Regions from separate parts of the Hydrogenophaga sp. NH-16 genome, predicted to be linked through region 3. Evidence: predicted binding sites of a transcription regulator. Region 3 holds the regulator's gene; each other region holds the start of a gene.
The links. Region 3 encodes sigma-54, which starts transcription at its own class of promoters, with help from an activator protein. Its sites were predicted from a motif close to TGGCANGNAANCTGCTTT; they were not measured.

Region 1 (3,204 bases), 1.1 Mb from region 3:
GCTGGCGCAGGACGACCAGACCGGCGGCGATCCGCTGGGCTCGATGCAGTACCCGAGTCTGCGCGAGCAGACCATTGGCAGGGCCAAGGCGACGTTCAGCGACGCGGTGATCGTCAAGGGGCCTGCCTTCGCCGACGACGCGATGAACGTGCCGCTGCTGGTGGATGCGCGGGCGCTATCCGCGGTCGGCGGTGGGGTGGTGCGCATCAAGGTGTCGGTGGACCGCAACCCGGTGCGCCAGGTGCTGGACTTCGAACCGCTGCGCGCACTGCCCATGCTGGCCTTCCGCATCCGTATGGAGCAGGCCTCGCCGGTGCGCGCCTTCGTGCAGACCAAAGACGGCCAGTGGCACGTGGGCAGCACCTGGGTGCAGGCGGCGGGCGGCGGCTGCACGGTGCCGGGCATCACACGGGCCGACGGTTCCTGGAGCAAGACCCTGGGCCAGGTGCAGGCGCGCTTCTTCAACAACGTGATCGAGGGCAGCCGCCGCCTGCGGCTGCGCGTGATGCACCCGATGGACACCGGTCTGGTGGCGGGCATCCCGGCCTTCTACATCGAGCAGATGGAGCTGCAGGACCCGGGCGGCCAGCCCTGGTGGCGGCTGGCGCTGCACGAACCGGTGTCCGAGAACCCGCTGATCACCTTCGAGCTGCCGCCCGTTTCGCCGCCGGCCTTCCGCCTGCTCGGCCGCGACAACAACGGCAACCGCATCGACGCCGAGGTGAGGGCATGAGGCGCCTGGGCGTGGCCGCGCTGTGGGCACTGTTGGCAACCGCGGCCTTGGCGCAGCCGGTGGCCGTGCCACCGTTTGCCTCCAAGCCCGACATGGCCCGCTCGGACTACGACCTCAAGCCGCGCCAGATTGCCCCGGGCTCCTGGGTGATCGAGGGTGAGGTGGCCGACTTCTCGCGCGCCAACGGCTGCAACATCATCAACACCGCCTTCATCGACACCGGCGACGGCGTGGTGGTGATCAACACCGGGCCGTCGCGGCTGTACGGCGAGCAGCAGCGGCGGGCCATCGAGCGACTGACCAAAGCCCCGGTGCGCAAGGTGCTGCAGCTGAATCTGCACCCCGACTATTTCTTCGGCCACCAGGCCTGGGCCGACCGGCCCACCGAAGCGCTGGCCGGCACCATTGCCGGCGCGCGCGCCGAGGGCGGCGCCTACGCCGACAACCTGTACCGGCTCTGTGGCGACTGGATGCGCGGCACCGAGTCCACGCCCTCGCGCGAGGCCATCGACCCCAAGAACCTGCCGCAGACACTGTCACTCGGAGCGCACAAGCTGGAGCTGATGCGCCTGCACGGCCACACCGCCGACGACCTGGTGGTGCTGGACACCACCACCGGTGTGCTCTTTGCGGGCGGCCTGGTGTTCACCGAGCGCGTGCCGACCACGCCGCACGCCGACTTCGCCGCGTGGCTGGCCAGCCTGGACACGCTGGAGCAACTGCTGGCCACTGGCAAGGCCAAAACCGTGGTGCCCAGCCACGGCCCGGTGCACGAGGGGCTGGCCGGCCTGCGCCAGACGCGCGACTGGCTGCAGTGGCTCACGAACCTGATGCAGACCTCGGCCGAGCGCGGCCTGGACCTGGGCGAGGTGCTGCGCACGCCGGTGCCCGAGCGCTTTGCGAAGTGGGCCGCACAGCCCGCGGAACTGCAGCGCTCGCTGACCCAGTGGTACCCGCGCTACGAGCAGCGCGTGCTGGCTGCGCCGGCCAGGTGACACATTTTTGAACAGTGTCACAGAGGTGTCCCGGCCACTGTGGCACGGTTGGCGCAGCTGATGCCTTCGAGGACCGCTCCCGGGGCCTCCAGCGCGCTCAAACGTCGGTGTAAACCCTAGGCCTTTCGGGGCCGGCCCGCTGGCACGGATGTTGCCCTTTGCTGTCTGTGATGTGTACGCCAGGCACCGGAGGGTCGGAGCCACGAGCGGTCCGGCGGCACCCACCACAGAAAAGCCATCAACCCTCGAACGAGCAGGAGACCCACAGTGAAACGCACCCTACTGAGCCTTTTGGTCATGGCCGCCACGGCCCACGTCAGCGCCCAGGGCGTGACCGACGCCATGATCGCCAACGACGCCGCGACGCCCGACAACGTTCTGAGCTGGGGCCTGGGCACGCAAGGCCAGCGCCACTCCACCCTGACGGGCATCAACGCCAAGAACATCAACAAGCTGGTCCCGGTGTGGTCCATGTCCTTCGGCGGCGAGAAGCAGCGCGGCCAGCAAAGCCAGCCGCTGGTCCACAACGGCAAGATGTTCGTGACCGCGTCCTACTCGCGCATCTACGCGGTGGACAGCAAGACCGGCAAGAAGCTCTGGAAGTACGAGCATCGCCTGCCCGAGGGCATCATGCCCTGCTGCGACGTGATCAACCGCGGCGCCGCCCTGTACGACAACCTGGTGATCTTCGGCACGCTGGACGCCCAGCTCGTGGCCCTGGACCAGGACACCGGCAAGGTGGTGTGGCGCGAGAAGATCGACGACTACTCTGCGGGCTACAGCTACACCGCTGCGCCCCTGATCGCCGAAGGCCTGCTGATGACCGGCGTGTCCGGCGGTGAGTTCGGTGTGGTCGGCCGCGTGGAAGCGCGCGACCCCAAGACCGGCAAGATGGTCTGGACGCGCCCGGTGGTCGAAGGCCACATGGGCTACAAGGACGGCAAGGAAAACGGCATCACCGGCACCACCAACGCCACCTGGCCCGGCGAGACCTGGAAGACTGGCGGCGCGGCCACCTGGCTGGGCGGTACCTACGACCCCAAGACCAAGCTGGCCTATTTCGGCACCGGCAACCCCGGCCCCTGGAACAGCCATGTGCGCAAGGGTGACAACCTGTACTCCGCGTCGACCGTTGCCATCGACGTGCAAAGCGGCCAGATCAAGTGGCACTACCAGTCCACGCCCAACGACGGCTGGGACTACGACGGCGTGAACGAGTTCGTGACCTTCGACATGGACGGCAAGCGCGTCGGTGCCAAGGCCGACCGCAACGGCTTTTTCTACGTGAACGACGCCGAAACCGGCAAGCTGCTCAACGCCTTCCCCTTCGTGAAGAAGGTGACCTGGGCCACCGGCATCGACCTCAAGACCGGCCGTCCGAACTACGACCCGGCCAACCGTCCTGGGGACCCGACGGCCGCCGGCGGCGACGGTGCCAAGGGCAAGTCGGTGTTCTCGGCCCCCGGCTTCCTGGGT
Region 2 (3,204 bases), 2.4 Mb from region 3:
GCGTACCCATGCGGCACCACTCGCTGCCCACGCAGGTTTTCACCGTGCGCAGCGCCTTGGCGTAGGCGTGGCCACTGGGCATGCCGATGTCTTTCCAGACGTTGACCAGGTCTTCCTTCTTCACGCCCAGCAGGTCGATGCGCTGGCCGCCGGTGACCTTCACGGTCGGGATCTTGTACTTGTCCACCGCGTCGGCGATGCGGCGCAGTTCGTCGGCCGTGGTCTCGCCGCCCCACATGCGCGGGATCACCGAATAGGTGCCGTCCTTCTGGATGTTGGCGTGCGAGCGCTCGTTGATGAAGCGGCTCTGCGGGTCGTCCTTGGCCTGCTTGGGCCAGGTGCTGATGAGGTAGTAGTTGATGGCCGGGCGGCAGGTGGCGCAGCCGTTGGGCGTCTTCCAGCCCAGGGCGCTGAAGGTGTCGGCGATGGTCAGCAGCTTGTCGTTGCGGATCGCGTCGCGCACGTCCTGGTGGCTGTGCTCGGTGCAGCCGCAGATGGCCTTTTTCTTCGGCGTGGCCGAGTAGTCGCCGCCGGCCGTGAACATCAGGATCTGCTCCACCAGACCGGTGCAGGAGCCGCAGCTGGCGCTGGCCTTGGTGTGCTTCTTCACCTCGTCCAGTGTGAACAGGCCTTTCTCTTTGATGGCCTTGCAGATGGCGCCCTTGGTCACGCCGTTGCAGCCGCAGACCTCGTCGCTGTCGGCCATGGCCGCGGCCTTGTTATGGCCCTGGTGGCCGGTGTCGCCGATGTTGGACTCGCCGAACATCAGCCTGTCCCGGATGTCGCCGACCGTGCGGCCTTCGCGCAGCAGCTTGAAGTACCAGCTGCCGTCCACCGTGTCGCCATACAGGCAGGCGCCGACCAGCTTGTCGTCCTTGATCACCAGCTTCTTGTAGACGCCGCCGAAGGGGTCGCTCATCACGATCTCTTCCGTGCCGTCGCCGCCCATGAACTCGCCGGCGGAGAACAGGTCGATGCCCGTGACCTTGAGCTTGGTGGAGGTGAGCGAGCCGGTGTAGCGGCCGATGCCGAACTCGGCCAGGTGCGTGGCCAGCACCTTGCCCTGCTCGAACAGCGGCGCCACCAGGCCGTAGGCGATGCCGCGGTGCGCCGCGCACTCACCCACCGCGTAGATGCGCGGGTCGGTCACGGTCTGCATCGTGTCGCTGACCACGATGCCGCGGTTGACGTGCAGGCGCATGCTTTCGGCCAGCGCGGTGTTGGGGCGGATGCCCACGGCCATCACCACCAGGTCGGCCGGCACCTCGGTGCCGTCCTTGAAACGGATGGCTTTCACGCGGCCATCGTCACCGCCCACCAGCTCCTGCGTCTGCGCGCCGATCAGGAACTGCATGCCGCGCTCCTCCAGCGACTTCTGCAGCAGCTTGCCCGCCACGTCGTCCAGCTGGCGCTCCATCAGCCAGGGCGCCACGTGCACCACGCTGACCGTCATGCCGCGCTTCATCAGGCCGTTGGCCGCTTCCAGGCCCAGCAGGCCGCCGCCGATGACGACCGCGTGCTTGTAGGTGGCGGCGGCGTCGATCATGGCCTGCGTATCGGCGATGTCGCGGTAGGCCAGCACGCCCTGCAGGTCCTTGCCGGGGATCGGCAGGATGAAGGGGTTGGAGCCGGTGGCCATGATCAGTCGGTCGTACTCGGCCGAGACCTGCTCGCCGTTGGGGCCCACCGAGTGCACCACGCGCCTGACGCGGTCCACCTCGGTCACCTTGTGGCCCGCGTGCAGCGTGATGCCGTTGTCGGTGTACCAGGACCAGTCGTTGAGGATGATCTCGTCGATGGTCTGTTCGCCCGCCAGCACGGGCGAGAGCAGGATGCGGTTGTAGTTGGGGTGCGGCTCGGCACCGAAAACGGTGATGTCGTAGAACTCGGGTGCGATCTTCAGCAGCTCTTCGAGCGTGCGCACACCGGCCATGCCGTTGCCCACCATCACGAGTTTCATCTTTTTCATTGCGGCGACTCCTGTCTGAAGATCACGGGGGTTGTGGCTGGCTCCGGCGGACGCACGCGGGCGATCGCACAGCGGCGGGTGGGCCGGAACTCAGGGGTAGGGAATGTTCGAAACCCGGCAGGTCTGCCGGGGTGGCGCAGGCACAGGGCCAGCACCGTTTCAGTCGCTGCACACGTCGTTGTGGGCAGGCCCCGACGCTGCGGTCGGGGTGGGACGCGTCGTCACGTCTGGCCTGTTCAATGCAAGAGGTGTGCCATATGATCGGCGCCCCATTCGCGGGCCTTTGCCGCACCCCTGGCGCCGCGCCGGTTCCGGCCACAGCGGGCAGGGCGCTCACTGATCACAAGTGCTTGATTCATATGACTTCCGTGCTGCTTCTTCGCCCCGGTTCCCGGGCCCTTCTGCCGTTGCAGGACGACCTGTCGGCCGCGGGGTGCCAGGTGCTGGCCACCGTCGAGGACTGCAGCAAACTGGTGCAGGCCGCCGTGCAGCACGCACCAGATCTGGTGGTTGGCGAGGTCACGCGCCCCGATGACGCCCTGTTCAAGGCCACGCAGACGCTGGCGGAGGTGCTGCCCCGGCCGGTGCTGCTGTTCACGTCCGATCCCGACGCCGCCCACATCGAGCGCGCCACGGGCGCCGGCGTGCACGCCTGGGTGGTGAACGGTTACGGGGCGGCGCGCCTGCGGCCACTGATGCAGCTGGCGCAGGCGCGTTTCGAGCGCGAACAGGCCCTGCTGGAACAGTTGCGCGACGTGTCGCAGCGCTTCGAGGAGCGCAAGCTGGTCGAGCGCGCCAAGGGCATCCTCATGCGGGCGCGCGCGCTGACCGACGACGACGCCTTCCAGATCCTGCGCACCGCCTCCATGCACACCAACCAGCGCCTGGGCCAGGTGTCGGAACAGATCATCCAGTCGGCCCATTTCGCCGAGGCCGTCAACCGCGCGGGCCAGCTGCGCATGTTCTCGCAGCGCCTGGTGAAGCTGCACCTGCTGCGGCTGGCCGACGTGCAGTCGCGCCAGCAGCAGGCCCTGCTGGACGAGTCGATCCAGCGGGTGGACGCCAACCTGGCCTGGCTGGGCAAGGGCCTGTCGCAACCCAGCTTCGGCGACCTGCTGGGCCTGCTGGGCGCCACCTGGCAGGCGCTGAAGGCCTCGCTCAAGGGCAAGCCCACCCCGGCGCAGGTGCCCCGGGTGGACGAGCTGGCCGACCGCCTGCTGCGGGACGCCGAGCGC
Region 3 (3,204 bases):
CGCAGACGGTGCTGTTCACCGGTCGCGCGGTGCTGCGCCGCTACCGCGGCACCCTGCTCAACGACCAGAGCGTGGGCAGCGAGATCCTCTACAACAGCCTGACCGAGGTGTTCACGGTCAAGGGTGGGGACACCAGCAAGACCGCTGCCAACCCCACCGGCCGCGTGCGCGCCATGCTCACGCCGATCCCGGAAGAGGAGAAGAACGGCCCCGCCGCCCCGGCGACCGATCCGGCCACGCTGCGTCCCAGCGGCAAGATCACCGAGCCCAAGAAGTGACGGAGACCGTCGCCAGCGCCAGTCCGTCGGGCGGCATGCCGTCGCACAGCCGTCTGGAGGTCCGGGGACTCAAGAAGTCCTATGGCAGCCGCAAGGTGGTCAAGGACGTGTCCCTGTCGGTGGACAAGGGCGAGGTGGTGGGACTGCTGGGTCCCAACGGCGCCGGCAAGACCACGTCGTTCTACATGATCGTCGGCCTGCTGCGGGCCGATGGTGGCGAGATCCTGCTGGACGGTCACCGCATCGAGTCCCTGCCCATCCACCGCCGTGCCCGGCTGGGGCTGGGCTACCTGCCGCAGGAAGCCTCGATCTTCCGCAAGCTCACGGTGGCGCAGAACGTGCGCGCCGTGCTGGAGCTGCAGCAGGACGCGAACGGCCAGCCGCTGTCCGCGCGCGAGATCGATGCCCGGCTGGACGAGCTGCTCAAGGAGCTGCGCGTCGACCACCTGCGCGATTCGCCCGCGCCCGCCCTCTCGGGCGGTGAGCGCCGTCGCGTGGAGATCGCCCGCGCGCTGGCCACCCGGCCGCGGTTCATCCTGCTGGACGAGCCCTTCGCCGGCATCGACCCGATCGCGGTGCTGGAGATCCAGCACATCATCAGTTTCCTCAAGTCGCGCGGCATCGGTGTGCTGATCACCGACCACAACGTGCGCGAAACCCTGGGCATCTGCGACCACGCCTACATCATCAGCGACGGTCATGTGCTGGCCAGCGGTACCACCGCCGAGATCATCGAAAACGCCGAGGTGCGCCGCGTCTACCTGGGCGAGAACTTCCGCATGTGACGGAATGAGCCGATGAAGCAAGGTCTGTCGCTGCGGGTGTCGCAGCACCTCGCGCTCACGCCGCAATTGCAGCAGTCGATCCGCCTGTTGCAGCTGTCCACGTTGGAGATGGCTCAGGAAGTCGAGCAGATGCTCGACGAGAACCCGTTCCTGGAACGGGGCGAGGAAGTGGCCGATCGCGAAGATTTCGGCGTGCAGACCGCGGACGCACCGGTGGTCGCCGGCGAGCAGCTGGAAGAAGCGGCGCAGCCGGTGGTCGAGCTGCGCAGCGCCGAACCGGACACCCGCACCACCCAGGCCGACAGCGCAGACAGCGCCAGCGACGAGGTCGAGAGCCGGCTGGACGGCGCCGCGCCGGTCGAAGAAAGCTGGGAAGGCGACGGCACCGTCGAGATGGCGCCCGACGACAGCGAATGGGGCGGCGATGCACCCGCGCGCAACAGCGGTTCCGGTGGGGACGACGACGACACCGCCACGGCCGCCGACCTGGCCCGTGTGCCGGTCAGCCTGCAGGACCAGCTGCACGAGCAGGCGCGCTGCCTGCGCCTGTCGGACGAGGACAGCGCGGCGCTGTTTTTCCTGATCGAGTCGCTCAACGACGACGGGTATCTGGAGGACAGCCTGCACGAGCTGGCGCGCGCCTGCTGGCGCCTGACCGCGGGCCGGCCGGCCGACGAAGAGCCGCGCTTCGACGAAGTCGAGGCCATTGAGCAGCGCCTGGGCATGGCCCTGCAGTGGCTGCAGCAGATGGAGCCCACGGGCGTGGGCGCGCGCGACCTGGGCGAGTGCCTGCGGCTGCAGATCATGGAGCTGCGCAACACGCCCGCCGCCCGCACGGCGCTGGCGATCTGCGAGCAGCCGCTGGAGCTGATGGCCAAGCGCGACATCAAGCGCCTGTGTGCGGCCACCGGGCACGACGACGAGACCGTGCGCGCCGCGCTGGCGCTGATCGCCCGCCTGGAGCCCAAGCCGGGCCGGCGCTTCGTCGACGTCGAGCGCAACGTCGTGGTGCCCGACGTGATCGTCACCCGCGCCGGTCGCGGTTTCAAGGTCTCGCTCAACGCCGAGGTGATGCCGCGCCTGCGCGTGCACGATGTCTATGCCAACGCCCTGCGGGGGCGGCGCGAGGCCGGCGGCGAAGCGGGCCACGCGGCCATGCAGCAGCGGCTGCAGGAAGCGCGCTGGTTCATCAAGAACATCCAGCAGCGCTTCGACACCATCCTGCGCGTCTCCAGCGCCATCGTCGAGCGCCAGCGCAACTTCTTCATGCACGGCGAACTGGCCATGCGCCCGCTGGTGCTGCGCGAGATCGCCGACGAGCTGGGCCTGCACGAGTCGACCATCAGCCGCGTGACCACGGCCAAGTACATGGCCACGCCGTTCGGCACCTACGAGCTCAAGTACTTTTTCGGCTCCAGCCTGGGAACCGAGACCGGCGGCAATGCGTCGAGCACGGCGGTGCGCGCCCTGCTCAAGCAGTTCATCGCGTCCGAAGAGCCGACCAAGCCGCTGTCCGACAACCAGCTCTCGGACCTGCTCAAGGAGCAGGGCATCGAGTGCGCGCGCCGCACGGTCGCGAAATACCGCGAGGCGCTGCGCATCGCGCCGGCGAACCTGAGAAAAGCGCTTTGAACCAATTGAATCTTTTCCTCCCCTGCGCCGCCGGCGTGGAGGACTACCTCGCCGCCGAAGTCACGCGCATCACGGGCGAGACCGCGGTGCAGAAGTCGCGCGCCGGTGTGGCGCTGCTGGCGTCCTGGCGCGACGCGCTCAAGCTCAACCTGCACTGCCGGCTCGCGCAGCGCGTGCTGGTGCAGCTCTGGCACGGTGGCTACCGCAGCGAGAACGACCTGTACGCGGCCGCCAGCGAGGTCGCCTGGGAAATCTGGTTCACGCCGCAGCAGACCATCAAGGTCGAGGTCACGGCGCAGCACAGCCCGCTCAAGAGCCTGAACTTCGCGGCGCTCAAGATCAAGGACGCAGTCTGCGACCGCTTCCGCGACAAGCGCGGCGAGCGCCCCAGCGTCAACACCACCTGGCCCGACGTGCGGCTCTACGCCCACCTGACCACCGACACGGTGAGCCTCTACATCGACACCTCGGGCGAGCCGCTGTTCAAGCGCGGCTGGCGCGAGGACAAA
Region 4 (3,204 bases), 2.0 Mb from region 3:
GCCGGCAACCAGGCCGATGATGATGGCGCCCATGACACCAACGGTGCCGCAGGCCGGGGTGATGGCCACCAGGCCGGAGACGGCACCGGAGGCGGCGCCCAGCATCGAGGCCTTGCCCTTGGTCAGCGCTTCACCCACGCACCAGGCCAGCACGGCGGCGGCGGTGGCCATCAGGGTGTTGATGAAGGCCAGGGTGGTGCCACCGTTGGCTTCCAGGTTGGAGCCGGCGTTGAAACCGAACCAGCCCACCCACAGCAGCGAGGCGCCGACCATGGTCAGGGTCAGGCTGTGCGGGGCCATGGCTTCCTTGCCGTAGCCGATGCGCTTGCCCAGGACATAGGCACCCACCAGGCCGGCCATGGCGGCATTGATGTGCACCACGGTGCCGCCGGCGAAGTCCAGCGCGCCCTTGTCGAACAGGTAGCCGCCCGCGCCCCAGACCATGTGGGCGATCGGCAGGTAGCTGAAGGTGAACCAGATGGCGCAGAACAGCAGCACGGAACCGAACTTGATGCGCTCGGCGAAGGAGCCGACGATCAGCGCGCAGGTGATGCCCGCGAAGGTGCACTGGAAGGCGATGAAGATGAACTCGGGGATCATCACGCCGGCCGTGAAGGTGGCCGCCAGCGAATCGGCGGTGACACCCTTGAGGAACAGCTTGTCGAAGTTGCCGTAGATCAGGCCCTCGCCGCCGAAGGCGACGCTGTAGCCGTAGACGGCCCACAGCACGGCGATCAGCGAGAACACGACCATGACCTGCATCAGCACGGACAGCATGTTCTTGCTGCGCACCAGGCCGCCGTAGAACAGGGCCAGGCCGGGCACGACCATCAGCAGCACGAGGATGGTGGAGATCATCATCCAGGTCACGTCGCCCTTGTCCACCGTTTCCTTCACGGCTTCGGCGGGCGCAGCTTCTGCCGCAGCCGGTGCGGCCTCGGCGGCAGCGGGTGCTGCAGCGTCGGCAGCAGGGGCCGCTGCGGGAGCAGCCGCGGCATCGGCGGCGGGTGCGGTGGCGGCCGGTGCATCGGCCGGCTTGGCGGCGTCCTGGGCCATGGCGGAGAACCCGCCGAACATAAGGCCTGCCCCCAGGAGCAGGGAAGCGATCAGTTTTTTCATTTGGGTGCTCTTTCTGATACGGGTGCGGGGATCAGAGGGCTTCCTTGCCGGTCTCGCCGGTGCGGATGCGAACCACCTGTTCGAGGGGGGAGACGAAGATCTTGCCGTCGCCGATCTTGCCGGTGCGGGCGGCGCCTTCGATGGCTTCGATCACGCGGTCGACCAGGGCGTCGTCGACGGCGGCTTCGATCTTGACCTTGGGCAGGAAGTCGACGACGTACTCGGCGCCGCGGTAGAGCTCGGTGTGCCCCTTCTGGCGGCCAAAGCCCTTGACTTCGGTCACGGTGATGCCCTGCACGCCCATGCCGGAGAGCGCTTCGCGCACTTCGTCCAGCTTGAACGGCTTGATGATGGCGGAAACCATTTTCATGCTGTGTTACCTCTTCTAGGGTGGGACGGTGTCGGGGCGGGGCCGGGTGACACCACGGGTTGATGCAATCGCTTACAGCCAGAAGCAGGGACCGTGCCAGCTGCTCACCCACCCCGCTCCCGAGGCGGCCGCCCCGAGGGAAAACGTCCTCCCGACGGGGGCTGCGACCCACCCCGTGGGCATGACATGATCCCCGCGCCGCGGCCATAGAGCCGCACCAAACACGTGCATGCCGGTGTCCAGCCGGTCATGCACCGAAACAGGGATGGAGGACCGGATGGGTTTGTCATTGGTGCACAGCCGCGCGCTGATCGGGCTGGAGGCGCGGCCGGTGCAGGTGGAGGTGCACCTGGCCAACGGTCTGCCCAGCTTCACGCTGGTGGGTCTGGTCGACACGGAAGTGAAAGAAGCGCGCGAACGCGTGCGCTCGGCGATTGCCAACGCCGGGCTTGAATTCCCCAGCAACAAGCGCATCACAGTGAACCTGGCGCCGGCCGATCTGCCCAAGGACTCGGGTCGCTTCGACTTGCCGATCGCGCTGGGCATCCTGGCCGCGGCGGGCCAGATCGACGGCGCGAAGCTGGCCGGCTGGGAGTTCGCGGGCGAGCTTTCGCTGGGCGGCGAGCTGCGCCCGGTGCGCGGCGCGCTGGCCATGAGCCTGGCGCTGCACCGGGACGGTTCCGCGGGCGCGACCACACGGCTGGTGCTGCCGCCCGGCAGCGCCGAAGAGGCGGCGCTGGTGCCGCAGGCCCAGGTGTGCCGGGCCCGCCACCTGCTGGACGTGGTGGCGCAGTTCCTGCCCGAAGGGGCCGCGGGCACCGGCGATGCACCGCCCGACGACACGGGCTGGGCGCGTCTGTCGCCCACGCCGGTATCGGCCAGCGATACCTACGCCGACCTGGCCGACGTCAAGGGCCAGGCGGGCGCGCGCCGGGCGCTGGAGATCGCCGCGGCGGGCGGCCACTCGCTGCTGATGGTCGGCCCACCCGGCTCGGGCAAGAGCATGCTGGCGCAGCGTTTTGCCGGCCTGCTGCCGCCCATGGACACCACCGAGGCGCTGGAGTCGGCCGCGGTCGCCTCGCTGGCCGGGCGCTTCCGGCTGGAGGCCTGGGGCCTGCGACCCACCTGCGCACCGCACCACAGCGCCAGCGCCGTGGCCCTGGTGGGCGGCGGCTCACCGCCCCGGCCCGGCGAGATCTCGCTGGCCCACCACGGCGTGCTGTTCCTCGACGAACTGCCCGAATTCCCGCGCGCCGCCCTCGAAGCCCTGCGCGAGCCGCTGGAAAGCGGCCACATCCGCATCTCGCGCGCGGCGATGCAGAGCGAGTTCCCGGCGCGTTTCCAGCTGGTGGCCGCCATGAACCCCTGCCCCTGCGGCTTTCTGGGCCACCCGAGCCAGCCCTGCCGCGACACGCCGGACCAGGTCGCGCGTTACCAGGGGCGCCTCTCCGGCCCGCTGCTGGACCGCATCGACCTGCACATCGAGGTGCCCGCCCTGCCCCCGCACGACCTGCTGCACAGCCCGGCCGGCGAACCCAGCGCCACCGTGCGCGAACGCGTGGCCACCGCCCGGCAGCGGGCGCAGGCGCGCCAGGGCCAGAGCAACCAGGCGCTGTCGGGCCAGGCGCTGGACCGGCATGCGATGGCCGAACCCACCGCGCTCAAGTTCCTGCACACGGCGGCGGCCCGCCTGGGCTGGAGCGCGCGCAGCACCC

Region 1: the regulator sigma-54 is predicted to act here: its motif matches at 1,869-1,886, upstream of DD542_RS16330 (PQQ-dependent methanol/ethanol family dehydrogenase).
Region 2: the regulator sigma-54 is predicted to act here: its motif matches at 2,208-2,225, upstream of nirB (nitrite reductase large subunit NirB).
Region 4: the regulator sigma-54 is predicted to act here: its motif matches at 1,571-1,588, upstream of DD542_RS12220 (P-II family nitrogen regulator).

The regions. Positions count from the first base shown of each region.
Region 1 covers NZ_CP029344.1:3,390,825-3,394,028, forward strand. The annotation lists gene DD542_RS16320 (quinoprotein dehydrogenase-associated SoxYZ-like carrier) at 1-733, shown strand, start outside; gene DD542_RS16325 (quinoprotein relay system zinc metallohydrolase 1) at 730-1,728, shown strand; gene DD542_RS16330 (PQQ-dependent methanol/ethanol family dehydrogenase) at 2,026-3,204, shown strand, end outside.
Region 2 covers NZ_CP029344.1:2,061,889-2,065,092, forward strand. The annotation lists gene nirB (nitrite reductase large subunit NirB) at 1-1,969, opposite strand, end outside; gene DD542_RS10015 (type IV pili methyl-accepting chemotaxis transducer N-terminal domain-containing protein) at 2,329-3,204, shown strand, end outside.
Region 3 covers NZ_CP029344.1:4,511,596-4,514,799, forward strand. The annotation lists gene lptA (lipopolysaccharide transport periplasmic protein LptA) at 1-278, shown strand, start outside; gene lptB (LPS export ABC transporter ATP-binding protein) at 314-1,063, shown strand; gene DD542_RS21730 (RNA polymerase factor sigma-54) at 1,076-2,695, shown strand; gene DD542_RS21735 (THUMP domain-containing protein) at 2,692-3,204, shown strand, end outside.
Region 4 covers NZ_CP029344.1:2,509,824-2,513,027, forward strand. The annotation lists gene amt (ammonium transporter) at 1-1,119, opposite strand, end outside; gene DD542_RS12220 (P-II family nitrogen regulator) at 1,151-1,489, opposite strand; gene DD542_RS12225 (YifB family Mg chelatase-like AAA ATPase) at 1,767-3,204, shown strand, end outside.